3 regions of the Janthinobacterium sp. GW822-FHT07H10 genome follow, and region 2 is predicted to be linked to each of the others. Evidence: predicted binding sites of a transcription regulator. Region 2 holds the regulator's gene; each other region holds the start of a gene.
The links. The regulator sigma-54, encoded in region 2, starts transcription at its own class of promoters, with help from an activator protein. The targets are predictions, from matches to a motif close to TGGCANGNAANCTGCTTT.

Region 1 (4,263 bases), 240 kb from region 2:
ATGTTCCTGCCAATCCACGGTATGCGATGGAAGTTGCGCAGGAGATCAGGGATGAAGCTGAGCCTTATGGTTCGTCAACCAGCATTGTGGACGTATTGAAGGTAGCCCTGGAATGGAAAAATTCGTCTTACTGTAAACAAGTGGAGGCAGACTTTGCGACGCATATTGCTGAGCGAGTAAAGAGCAATCTGCCAGTCATTGCAGATACGACTGGCGATCCGGCAAGCTGTCAGAAATATGTCGCGCAAGTCGATATTTATACGAGTCGCCATGCAAAAAAATACCATGCACAAATGGGACAAGTATTGCAGGCAACACTGAACGCTTCTGCGGGACGGCTCAAGGATTTTCAGATGGATGCTGTCAAACACAAAATCAACAGTACGGATTTTGGCGAGTTCGCACTCGATGTATATGCACAATGCCAAGCCGGTGGTGCGCTGTCGGAGAAAATTGGAACAAGTCAATTCGTGCAAAAACTACAATCGCCAGCCACCAAGGAAATTAACTCTTTTTTGACAGAAGCACGCACAACCAAGGGTGATTGCGGCGAATTCCCTCAAGATTATTGCGCTGCTGACTTCATGATCATGGCTGCGGAAAGAGCCTTGCAAAGAAGTGTGCAATGCGATCGCAATCCATTGGAGAAAAATTGCACATCAACTTCCGACATACTGATCAAGCAAGAATTTAAAGCTCTGGAAAATGAAAAGTTAGTGAGCATGCAGGAAAAATATGAGAACTACATAGCCCATCCAGAGAAATATAATTACAACACCTATTCGAATATACATGCCATCGCAGACAAATGTAAACGGGTTGCAATCGATAAGGGCTTGCGTGACGGTGCATACAGCGACTACGTCGCCGCCAACTGCATGCCGCAAGCGAGGATAGCCTTTCTGAAACCACAACAGGAAATATTAGACAGAATAAAGGCTCGCCTGTCGAGTTGATGTCCTATAGCTGCTGATCGGCATCTGGATGGCAGACTCGGTTTTGCCTTCCAGACACCTTACCTTCAGCGATGTTTCAGGCCCGCTGTTTCAGGTAAGCCTCACGCGACGCATTGCTGCACTGCGTAATGACTGCGGCTGCGATTAGGCGCAAGATGGGTGCTTGTTAGCAAAGAAGAACCTTTCGATGTCCGGCTTTCCTACTGGGGAAACATCATGTCCGCACACACTTACAAGCTGATCGAACTGGTTGGCACATCGACCGAGAGCAGCGATCAGGCGATCCGCGATGCCATTGCCAAGGCGGCGCTCACGGTCAAGCACATGGACTGGTATGAAGTGACCGATTCGCGCGGGCATATCGTCGATGGCAAGGTGGCGCACTTCCAGGTCACGCTGAAGGTCGGCTTCCGCCTCGAATAAAGCCATGTGGCATGGGCGGCAGCGGCGTGCCCGCTGCGGCGCCTGGCCCAACCTTGCCCTCTCACTAGCGCCTGGCGACTGACCTGCTCTCCAGCCACTCCCGGCCGCCGTTGTCCAGCGCGGTCTCGATGACCTTGTCCGGCAAGCTGTAGACGGTTGCCCAGCTGGCGCGGCCGTCCTGCGTATTGGCGGGGAAACTGTGCGTCTCGATCGGCCAGTGGTATTTGCGCTTTAACGCCTTGACGATGGCGGCCAGCGAGACGCGGCCTTGCAGCGGTTCGGCGCCGGACTGGTCGCGGTTCGACAGCAGCACGGCCAGGACCTGGCCGCGGCCCGTGCGCGCGCCGGGGAAGGTGGGAGTTTTGTTTGCCATGACCTATTTTACCGGGCGAGGGTCGACTGCCGCACCTTTGATCTGGCGCAAGCGCCGCAGCAGCCTTACGGCCACGATGGGCATTTCGCCAGGCGTGCCGGCGCCCCTCCGGCGGCCTGGGCCATTCATCACGGGGCACAGGAGACAGTCATGGATAGCCTAAACATCCACGCCATGCAGTGGCAGCCCGTCGCCGATATTTCCGCCGTCAATCCCTTGCTGCCCGAGGACGTGGCCTGCTTTCGCGAGCTGCGCGACGTGCTGCAGCGCTACGGCGCACTCGAGCGTTTCGGCATTTCCCTGATCCACCGCCATTTCGATATCGCCGACGACGAGGAGCTGATGGAATACGCGGATGCGCAAGCGCGCACCCTGACGGTAAAACCTGTCAAGAAAAGCGACATCGACTGGCAGCATACGACGATTACCAACTGGAAACTGACGGCAGGCGAGGAAGTGGCGCGCATCGGCTGCGGTTGCGCGCGCAATTCCGGTGGGCATCTCGGCTACCACCGCGGCACCTGAGGCGCGGTAGCGACCGGCCGGCAAGCGGCGTCGGCCATTCTTACACTTTGCTTCCACCAGTCCAACCCGCTTTGCGCAAGCGTTTGATTCGACAGGATTTTCTTGTGTGGCACGCAAGCTGCTTATCTCCGTCTACGAGATGAATCCAGGCAAGTCGTCCTGGATTCTTTATCCCCCCGGATTTTCCGAGACTGACCACGATAAGAGGCTGCGATGAATGTCGATCACACACGAAGCAAGACCCTGGGCTGGCTGGGCGCACTGGCGGCGGCAAGCCTGCTGGCCAGCGGCCAGGCGCATGCCGGGGCGTACGGCCTGGCCGTCAATGAGTTGAGCAATTTCCGCATCACCACCAGCGCCGGCGCGCTGTCGCTGGCCGGCGCCAACCGCAACGCCAGCGACAGCGCCTTTTTCCAGGGCGGCGTGGCCGTCAATCCGCGCGCCGTCAACACGGGCCCGGCCGCCAATGCCGACGTGCCGCAAGTGTGTTCCGGCAGCGGTTGCACGGGCCTGCCGCAGAACCACTACGCCCCCACCACGGCACTGGAGTTTGCGCGCGGCGATGCCCACGCCTTCGGCAACATGCTCAACGGCACTGGATCCACCGTGCTGGCCGTTTCGGAGGCGCAGCGCAACACGGTGGGCGCCGCCTCGGCCACGGCCGGCGACACGCTGACCGGCTCCGTCAACCTGACCCTGTCGAGCGCCGGCTTCATCACCTTCAGCTTCATGGGACGGCGCGACCTGCGCACCAGCGTGACGGCGATGGGCGACAAGTCCAATGTGTCGATCATGGATATCTTCAATATCTCGTGCAACAGCGCCAGCCCCGTCGGCTGCCTGTCGCATGCCAATGCCGACGGCGTGATCTTCCAGTTCGCGCCCGATGGCGACGCCAACAATGGCAGCGACATCAACGGCAACCACGGCGCGGGCAGCCTGGATCCGTTCAGCCTGAACATGACGGCCGGCACCAACGATCCGTCCACAGGGCGCGCCTTCACGAATGGCCTGGCGCAATTTTCTCTGACGTCGAACTTCGCGCTGGCGGCCGGCAGCTACACCTTGAATTTTTCCAAGTCCACGCGCACCGATATCGTCGTGATCGATCCCGTGATCGTCGTGGTGCCGGCACCGGCCACCCTGCTGTTGCTAGGCACGGGCCTGGCGGCCCTGGCCTTCACGCGGCGGCGGCAACCCAAATAATTAGCAGCAAGCAAAAACACGCGGCGCCCGCCAGGGCGCCGCGTGTTTTTGCTTGGGCGGCTGCGCTTCAGCCCAGCCGCGCCAGCGCCTGGCGCGCCAGTTGCAGCTGCTGCAGATAGTAACGGTGCAAGGTGGCGGGGTCGCCGAAGTCGCGCCCGAGTACCAGGCGCAGTTCACTGGCGGGACAGTCGGCGGGCAGGGTTTGCACCGGCATCCCCAGTTGGCGGGCCAGCTGGCGCGCCGCCTGTTCCTGCGCGGGCCGGTATTCGACGCGCGTGCGCGCCACCTGGAACGAGCTGTCATTTCCCAGGCGCACCACCTGCACGGGCCCGCCGGCCAGGCTGCGCGCCAGCGCGGCGGCCATGCCCGGCACGCCATTGCCATTGAGGATTTCCAGGCGCGGACGCGGCGCGCCGGCCAGCGCCGCCGTTGCCGGCGCAGCGACAGCAATGGGGACGCCGCGCTCCGTCGCCGGCACGCGCCGCAACAGGGCCATGCCGTCGCGTTGCGTGATTTCCACGCGCGCCATGGCCGGTGCCGCCGCTACCGGCGCGAGCGCAACGGGTTCCGCCGCGCCGCGCAACAGGGCCGCATCGCGGCGCGGGTCGTGCTCTTGCAAGCTGTTCGCCTGGCGCCGCATCACGGCGGCGCGCTCGTGCTGCCCCAGCCGTTCCAGTACTTGCGCCAGGTGCTGCCAGGCCAGCGCATTGAGCGGATCGAGCAGGCAGGCCTGTTCCAGCACGGGCAAGGCCAGCGCATCGCGGCCGCTCAAGGCATAGG
Region 2 (4,263 bases):
CGCAACGAAGTGTTCAAGATGGAAAACAGTGACAGCGGCACCAGCGCCCCGGGCGCCGGTAGCGTGCGCATGGTGATCCAGCCGAAGACCAAGGCACCCGCGGCGGAGAAAGCGCCGGCGGCGCCCGCGCCAGGAAAGAAATAATGGAAAATACACGTTGCGGCAGTACCCTGATCGTCCGCGGGCTGCAAAAGACCTATGGCAAGCGGCAAGTCGTGCATGATGTTTCGCTGCAAGTCGAATGCGGTGAAGTGGTGGGTCTGCTGGGGCCGAACGGCGCCGGCAAGACCACCTCGTTCTACATGATCGTCGGCCTGGTGCCGTCGGATGGCGGTACCATCGATATCAGCGGCGTGGATATTTCCAGGCTGCCGATCCACCGCCGCGCGCAGATGGGCCTGTCCTATCTGCCGCAGGAAGCGTCCGTTTTCCGCAAGCTGACGGTGGAAGACAATATCCGCGCCGTGCTGGAAATCCAGACCGTCGAAGGCCGTCCGTTGACGAAGGCCGAGATCGAGGAGCGCCTGGATAAATTGCTGGCCGACTTGCAGATTGAAAAGCTGCGCGAGAACCAGGCCCTGTCGCTGTCGGGCGGCGAGCGCCGCCGCGTGGAAATCGCCCGTGCGCTGGCCACGGACCCGCGTTTCGTGCTGCTCGACGAACCGTTCGCCGGCGTCGATCCGATCGCCGTGATCGAAATCCAGCGCATCGTGCGTTTCTTGAAGGAGCGCAATATCGGTGTGCTGATCACCGACCATAATGTACGCGAGACGCTGGGTATCTGCGACCGTGCCTACATCATCAACCAGGGCTCGGTGCTGGCGTCGGGACGCCCCGACGACATCATCGCGAACGAGTCGGTACGCCGGGTCTATCTGGGCGAACACTTCCGCATGTGAGCCAATGAAACAATCATTGCAGCTGCGCACCTCGCAGCACTTGGCACTGACGCCGCAGTTGCAGCAATCGATACGCCTGTTGCAATTGTCTACCCTGGAATTGCACCAGGAGCTAGAGCAGCTGTTGACGGACAATCCCCTGCTCGAGCGTCTCGACGATCCGCTCGACCGCTCGTTGCGCCTGCTGTCCGATGGCGCCTTGAGTTCGACGGCCGCGCCGGCCGAGGCACCGCCTCAGCCACCGAGCCAGGAGGCGCCCGCCGCGCCGGCCGAAGCGGATGGGTTTGACGGCGAGGCGGGCGAGAGTCCGGCCGCCATGGATGGCGGCGACAGCGACTGGAGCGAAGCGAGCCGTGGCAAGGCGCCCGACGACGAAGATGCCCGTCCGCAACTCGAAGCCCATCACTGCACCTTGCGCGAACACCTGATGGAGCAGATGCGCGTGACGGTGCTAGAATTGCGCGACCGCGCGCTGGTCGAGCTGATCATCGACGCCCTCGACGACAATGGCTACCTGGAAGAGTCGCTCGACGACATCCTGGCGCGCCTGCCGGCGGAGCTGGACATCGACGCCGACGAGCTGCGCACGGCACTGGCGCTGCTGCAAAGCTTCGATCCGCCAGGCGTGGGGGCGCGCAACGCCTCCGAATGCCTGGCGCTGCAAATCAAGCGTTTGCCGCATATCGCCCTGGTGACGCGCCGCATGGCCATCGTCATCGTGGAAAAGCACCTGGCCTGGTTTGCCCAGCGCGATTTCAACAAGCTGAAAAAAGCCCTCGATTGCGACGACGAAGACTTGCGCGAGGCGCAGACCGTGATTCGCCTGTGCAATCCGCACCCGGGCGCCGTGTTCGCCTCCGACGTTTCCGACTACGTGGTGCCGGACGTGGTTGTCAAGCGCGCGCGCAATGGCTGGCAGGTGACGCTGAACAATGACGTCATGCCGCGCCTGCGCGTCAATGCCATGTATGCCAACCTGCTCAAGCAGGGCAAGGGCGAAGGCGCCATGGGTGCACAGTTGCAGGAAGCCAAGTGGCTGATCAAGAATATGCGCCAGCGCTTCGACACGATCCTGCGCGTGGCGCAGGCGATAGTAGAAAGACAAAAGAACTTTTTCTCGCATGGGGCCGTTGCCATGCGCCCCCTTGTGCTCCGTGAAATAGCTGATACACTGGGTTTACACGAGAGTACTATCTCGCGGGTAACAACTCAAAAGTACATGCTGACCCCGCACGGCATGTTCGAGTTGAAATATTTCTTTGGTAGCCACGTCGCCACCGAAGCGGGGGGCGAAGCGTCATCGACGGCGATACGGGCATTGATCGTGCAACTGACAGGAGCAGAAGACCCTAAAAATCCTTTATCCGACAGTAAGATTGCGGACATGCTGGGAGAACAAGGCATGGTGATTGCGCGACGTACTGTTGCCAAATACCGGGAAGCGTTGAAAATTCCGCCAGTGAGTCTGCGTAAGTGCTTGTAGTTTTTTCGGTTCCTCTGCGGGCCGGATACGATGGATACCGCACGAACCCGATCATCTTTAGGAGTGTGTATGAATCTCACCATCAGCGGACATCATCTCGAAGTGACACCAGCCATTCGTGAATACGTACAAACGAAGCTGGAGCGCGTGAAACGTCATTTCGATCACGTTATCGATATCGCCGTGATTCTGACCGTGGACAACCTCAAAGAGAAAGAAAAGCGTCAAAAGGCCGAAGTCAACCTGCGTCTGAGTGGCAAGACCGTCTATGTGGAAAGCCTGGCGCAAGACCTGTATGCCGCGATCGATACCCTGATCGACAAGCTGGACCGGCAAGTGATGAAATACAAAAGCAAAGTGCAAGGGCACGGTAAAGAGGCGATCAAGCATCTGCCAGACAACTCAGAGGATGAAGCCGTCGTCGCCGTCTAAGGCCACCCGCTTCTCGCAGTTGTGATCAACTAAGGGCGCACATCTTGCGCCCTTTTTTGCGCCCGTCACCCTTGCGCACGGATCGCCTGGCCGAACGCAAGGTTGCTCCTGCAGGCGCTAGAATGTTGGCACTTTCACTTCTTGCCTGCCTGCCATGAGCGACTTCGTCCACACCTCCATCCGCAACCGCACCGCGCACATCGTGCTCGACCGCCCGAAAGCCTTGAATTCCCTGTCGCTGGAGATGGTGCGCACCATGAGTGCCGCCTTGCTGGCCTGGCGCGACGATCCGCAGGTGGACGCCGTGGTGATACGCTCGAGCAGCGAAAAAGCCCTGTGCGCCGGCGGCGACATCCGCTTCTTTTACGATGCGGGCCGGGCCACGCCGCAGGGTGGCAGTGCATTGCTGGAAGATTTCTTTACAGAAGAATATGCTTTAAATCATTTAATCCATTTCTATCCGAAACCGTATATCGCCGTGATGGATGGCGTGGTGATGGGCGGCGGCATGGGCGTGGCGCAGGCCGGCCCCGGCAACCGCTTGCGCATCGTGACGGGCCGCACGCGCATGGCCATGCCAGAAGTCAATATTGGCCTGTTCCCCGATGTGGGCGGCAGCTATTTTCTGTCGCGCCTGCCTGGCCAGCTGGGTCTGTACCTGGGCTTGACGGGCCTGACCATCGGCGCGGCCGATGCGCTGTATACAGGCCTGGCCGATGTGTATCTGCCGGAGACGGCCATGGAGGCGCTGACGGCCCTGTTCGAGTCGACGCCCGGTGAAGGCTTGCCGGTGGCCATCAAGGCCCTGGCGGCGCCATTCCAGGCGCAGGCTGGCGTCTCTGTGCTGGCGGCCGCGCGCACGGCGCTGGACCGCCATTTCAGTGCCGCTTCCGTGGCGGCCATCATGGCATCGCTGGCGCAGGATGACAGTGCGTTCGCGGCCAAGGCGCTGGCGGCAATGCGTTTGCGCTCGCCGCTGATGATGTCGGTCACCCTGGAATTACTGCAGCGCGGCGCACACCTGGGCGTGGCCGATTGCCTGCGCATGGAGCGCACGCTGGTGCGCCACAATTTTGCGCATGGCGAGGTGCTCGAAGGCGTGCGCGCGCTGGTGGTCGACAAGGACAATGCGCCGCGCTGGCAGCCGGCCAGCCTGGACGAGGTCGATGCGGCCATGGTGGCGCGCTTCTTTGCACCGGTCTGGCCGGCGCAAGTGCATCCGCTTTGCCATCTGAATTAACAGGGCCACATACAAGCGACGCGCGGTCGCCTGGCGTTCTAGCTACGTTCGCGGTGGCGCAGGACGACGCGTTCATTCGGGCTGAAATACTGCGCCAGCCGTTCCGCCATGTACACGGAGCGGTGCTGGCCGCCCGTGCAGCCGAGCGCCACGGTCAGGTAGCTGCGGTTGTCGGATTTGAATGATGGCAGCCATTTCTCGATGAAGGT
Region 3 (4,263 bases), on a different contig from region 2:
GGGCCGTTGCTGGCGCCATTGCAGGCGATGCTGGAGCGGCACGAGTATCGCCAGCTGTGCGCGCTGCTCGAGGCGGAGGACGTGCCGGCGCAGCCGTGAAAGTGTGGACTGACAACATCGAATTGATTGAAAAGACGGCCAAAGTGCCGCTGGTGGATGGTGCTAAATTGCAATAAAGATTATGATGATGGTATGTAGTTCACCGCAAAGAAATGTCTTGTCCAGTGCGGCGCCAGCGCGCCGCGCCTCATCCAAAGCTGAGAGAACTGCTACATGCACCGCGATTTTTCGGAAGTGAACGCCAAGGGCGAAGTACTGATCGTTGAAGACACGCCGGCTTCGCTGAAACTGTTGAGCGACTTGCTGGGCGGCGCCGGGTATGCGGTGCGCCAGGCGCCGAACGGCGAACTGGCCCTGTGGACGGCGCAGGCGCGCCCGCCGGAGCTGATCCTGCTCGACGTGCGCATGCCCGGCCTCGACGGCTTTGAAGTGTGCCGCCGCCTGAAGGAGATTCCCTCGCTGCGCCAGGTGCCCGTGATCTTCCTGTCGGCGCAGTACGATACGGATGACAAGGTGCGCGGCTTCGCGCTGGGCGCCGTCGACTTCATCGCCAAGCCGTTCCAGGCCGAGGAAATCCTCGCCCGCACCGACGCCCACGTGCGCCTGGGACGGGCGCAGCTGCAGCTGGCGCAGGAGCGCGCCAACCTGGAACGCCGCGTGGCCGAACGCACGGCGGAGCTGGAACAGGTGGCCAGCACGCTGGCGCGCGAAGTGCAGATCCGCCGCGCCAACGAGGAATTGCTGCGCCTGTCCGGCCAGGTCTTCGAAGCCACCCAGGACGCCATCCTGATCACCGATCCGGCCGGCGTCATCGTCACCTCGAATCCCGCGTTTACGCGCATCACCGGCTATACGGCGCAGGAAGTGCTGGGCACCGACATCATGCGCCTGCACGCGCAGTACACGGGCGAAGCCGTGCTGCTGGCCATGCGCCAGGGACTGCGCAGCAGCGGCTGCTGGTCGGGCGAGGTGCAGACGCGGCGCAAGAGCGGCGACACCTATCCCTGCCTGCTCAGCGTCTCCACCGTGCATGGCCCGGACGGCGCCGTCGTCAATTACGTGGGCGTCTTCCTCGACATCAGCGAGCGCAAGGCCGAGCAGCACCTGATCGATTTCCTGTCCTACCACGACGCGCTGACGGGCTTGCCGAACCGCGTGCTGATGCGCGAGCGCTTCGAACAGGCGCGCGTGAACGCCGTGCGCGACGGCCAGCAGGTGGTGCTGATGTGCCTGGACCTGGACCGCTTCAAGAACATCAACGACTCGCACGGCCAGGCCGTGGGCGACAAGGCGCTGCAGGTGGTGGCGCGCTTCCTGACGGGCTGCGTGCGCGAAGGCGACACGGTGGCGCGCCAGGGCGGCGACGAATTCCAGATCCTGCTGCAGGACGACGCCCTGCTGGGGCGTACGCTTGCGCTGGCGCAAACCATCCTGGCCGGCCTGCGCGAGGAGCTCAGCGTCGACGGCGAGCGCCTGGCCCTGACTACCAGCATCGGCATCGCCCTGTGTCCGGCCGACGGCGACAGCCTCGACGACCTGCTGCGCCACGCCGACACGGCCCTGGTGCGCGCCAAGGAAATGGGGCGCGACCACTACGCCTTCTTCACGGAGCGCATGGGCAGCGACATCCGCGCCCGCCTGGCCATGCAGCAGCAGCTGCGCGGCGCCATCGGCCGCGATGAATTCGAGGTGCACTACCAGCCGCAGATGTGTCTGCGCACGGGCGCCATGCTGGGCGCGGAAGCACTGCTGCGCTGGGACAATCCGGTGCTGGGCAAGGTGCCGCCCGGCCTGTTCATCGCGCTGGCCGAGGAATACGGCTCGATCACGGCCATCGGCGAATGGGTGCTGGAAAGCGTCTGCGCGCAGATCCGCAGCTGGCACGACGCGGGCCTGGGCAGCATCAAGGTGGCCGTCAACCTGTCCGGCAAGCAGTTTGCGCAGGACCGCACGGTGCCGTTCGTCGAGGCGACCCTGCGCAAGTACGGCATCGCGCCGGCCTGCCTGGGCATCGAAATCACGGAAAGCACGGTGATGGGCGATCCGGACAAGGCCGTGGCGGCCCTCACGCGCCTGAAGGATATCGGCGTGGGCATTTCGCTCGACGACTTCGGCACCGGCTATTCCAGCCTGGGCTACCTGAAGCGCTTTCCCATCGACGTGCTGAAAATCGACAAATCCTTCGTCGACGACGTCACCACCAGCAGCAGCGACGCGGCCATCGCCCGCTCCGTCATCTCGCTGGCGCACAACCTCGACATGCGCGTCATCGCCGAAGGCGTGGAAACGCGCGCGCAGGTCGATTTCCTGACGGAGCACGGCTGCGACGAAATGCAGGGCTATTATTTCAGCCGCCCGCTGGCCGCCGCGCCCTTCACGGCGCTGCTGCGCGAACGGCGCGTGCTCGACGTGGCGTAAGCACGCCGCCGCGCCCTGCATGCGCCGCGGTGCGCCGGCCGCACCATTGCGGTGCGGCTGCCGCAGGACGGTGCAGCATTCTCACCATTCCTTCTCTTGAAGCTGGCACATATCCTGCTTAGGTCATTGCTTATTTACGCGATTGCCCCGCATGCCAGACAGCACCTCTCCAGCCACGCCCCATGAGGCCAGCGCGCACAGCGCCTGGCAGGCGCGTTTGCGCCTGGGCTTTGCGCTGGACGCCGGCGTCAGCCGCCTCGTCGAGCGTACCCACAGCGGCCCCCTGCGCGTGCAAAAGCCGCTGTATCCGGAAGGCGAAGGCGTCTGCCACGCCATCATCATCCATCCGCCCGGCGGCGTCGTGGGCGGCGACCAGCTGGCCGTGAACGCCACGGTGGGCGACGGCGCGCATGCCTTCCTGACGTCGCCGGGCGCCGCCAAATGGTACCGCGCCAACGGCCACGTCTCGGGCCAGCACGTCGCGCTGCGCGCCGGCGCCGGCGCGGCCATCGAGTGGCTGCCGCAGGAAAGCATCTTCTTCGACCAGGCTTGCGTGCGCCTGCGCCATGAAGTGGAGCTGGCGACGGACGCCAGCTACATCGGCTGCGACATCGTCTGCCTGGGCCGCAGCGCCTCGGGCGAAACGTTCAACACCGGCAGTATCGCCCAGCACGTGCAGATACGCCGCGGCGGCAAGCTGCTGTGGTGGGAGCAGGGCGTGCTGGCCGCCGGCGGCGCGCTGATGGCCAGCCCGCTGGGCCTGGCCGGCCACAGCGTGTGCGCCACCCTGATCGGCGTCGGCCCGCCGCTTGTCCCCGCCGTGCTGGCCGCCTTGCGCGAGATCAAGGTGCCGGCCGGCGCCGCGTTTGGCGCCACGCAGATGAAATCGCTGGTGGTGGTGCGCCTGCTGTGCGGCGACAGCGAGGCGGCGCGCCACATCATGCTGGCCGCCTGGCAGCTGCTGCGGCCCGCCTTGCTGGGGCGCGACGCTGTTGTTCCGCGCAGCTGGAATACCTGACGATGAAAGGAAAGACATGGACCTGACTCCCCGCGAAAAGGACAAGCTGCTGATCTTCACGGCCGCATTGCTGGCCGAGCGGCGCCTGGCGCGCGGCCTGAAGCTCAATTACCCGGAAGCGGTGGCGCTGATCAGCGCCGCCATCATGGAGGGCGCGCGCGATGGCAAGTCGGTGGCGCAGCTGATGTCGGACGGCACAAGGATACTCGCGCGCGCCGACGTCATGGACGGCATCGCCGAGATGATCCCCGACATCCAGGTGGAAGCCACTTTCCCCGACGGCAGCAAGCTGGTGACCGTGCATCACCCGATACCGTAGTTTTCTGACCGGCCAGGGCGCCATCCGCGCCATGGCTGTTTTGCGCCGGCGACCGGCCGGCAAGCGTTGCGATCTTTGAAGGAGTCCCACATGACCCCAGGCGAGTACAGATTGGAAGAGGGCGAAATCAGCCTGAATGCGGGCCGCGCCACGGCCACCGTGGTGGTGGCCAACCGGGGCGACCGGCCGATCCAGGTCGGTTCGCATTTTCACTTTTTCGAAGTCAACCCGGCGCTGTCGTTCGAGCGCTGGCGCGCGTATGGCATGCGCCTCAATATCACGGCCGGTACCGCCGTGCGCTTCGAGCCGGGCCAGCAGCGCACGGTGGAGCTGGTGGCGCTGGCGGGCGAGCGCAAGGTCTTCGGCTTCAATGGCGAAGTGATGGGCGAACTGCAGGACACCCCACCGGGAAAGGATTGAGATGGCCAGCATTCCCCGCAGCGCGTAT

Region 1: a site for sigma-54 is predicted at 2,385-2,402, ahead of AC1RDJ_RS09165 (EDSAP-1 family PEP-CTERM protein). Genes of this name have one in related genera too.
Region 3: a site for sigma-54 is predicted at 2,582-2,599, ahead of AC1RDJ_RS23385 (urease accessory protein UreD). Genes of this name have one in related genera too.

What each region holds. Positions count from the first base shown of each region.
Region 1 covers NZ_JBXAKS010000003.1:307,311-311,573, forward strand. The annotation lists gene AC1RDJ_RS09145 (hypothetical protein) at 1-956, shown strand, start outside; gene AC1RDJ_RS09150 (dodecin) at 1,173-1,379, shown strand; gene AC1RDJ_RS09155 (hypothetical protein) at 1,444-1,752, opposite strand; gene AC1RDJ_RS09160 (hypothetical protein) at 1,903-2,277, shown strand; gene AC1RDJ_RS09165 (EDSAP-1 family PEP-CTERM protein) at 2,491-3,483, shown strand; gene AC1RDJ_RS09170 (LytR C-terminal domain-containing protein) at 3,551-4,263, opposite strand, start outside.
Region 2 covers NZ_JBXAKS010000003.1:67,521-71,783, reverse strand. The annotation lists gene lptA (lipopolysaccharide transport periplasmic protein LptA) at 1-144, shown strand, start outside; gene lptB (LPS export ABC transporter ATP-binding protein) at 144-899, shown strand; gene AC1RDJ_RS08065 (RNA polymerase factor sigma-54) at 904-2,382, shown strand; gene hpf (ribosome hibernation-promoting factor, HPF/YfiA family) at 2,452-2,814, shown strand; gene AC1RDJ_RS08055 (enoyl-CoA hydratase/isomerase family protein) at 2,969-4,054, shown strand; gene rapZ (RNase adapter RapZ) at 4,093-4,263, opposite strand, start outside.
Region 3 covers NZ_JBXAKS010000012.1:138,853-143,115, reverse strand. The annotation lists gene AC1RDJ_RS23395 (sensor histidine kinase) at 1-99, shown strand, start outside; gene AC1RDJ_RS23390 (EAL domain-containing response regulator) at 274-2,478, shown strand; gene AC1RDJ_RS23385 (urease accessory protein UreD) at 2,630-3,496, shown strand; gene AC1RDJ_RS23380 (urease subunit gamma) at 3,513-3,815, shown strand; gene AC1RDJ_RS23375 (urease subunit beta) at 3,906-4,235, shown strand; gene ureC (urease subunit alpha) at 4,237-4,263, shown strand, end outside.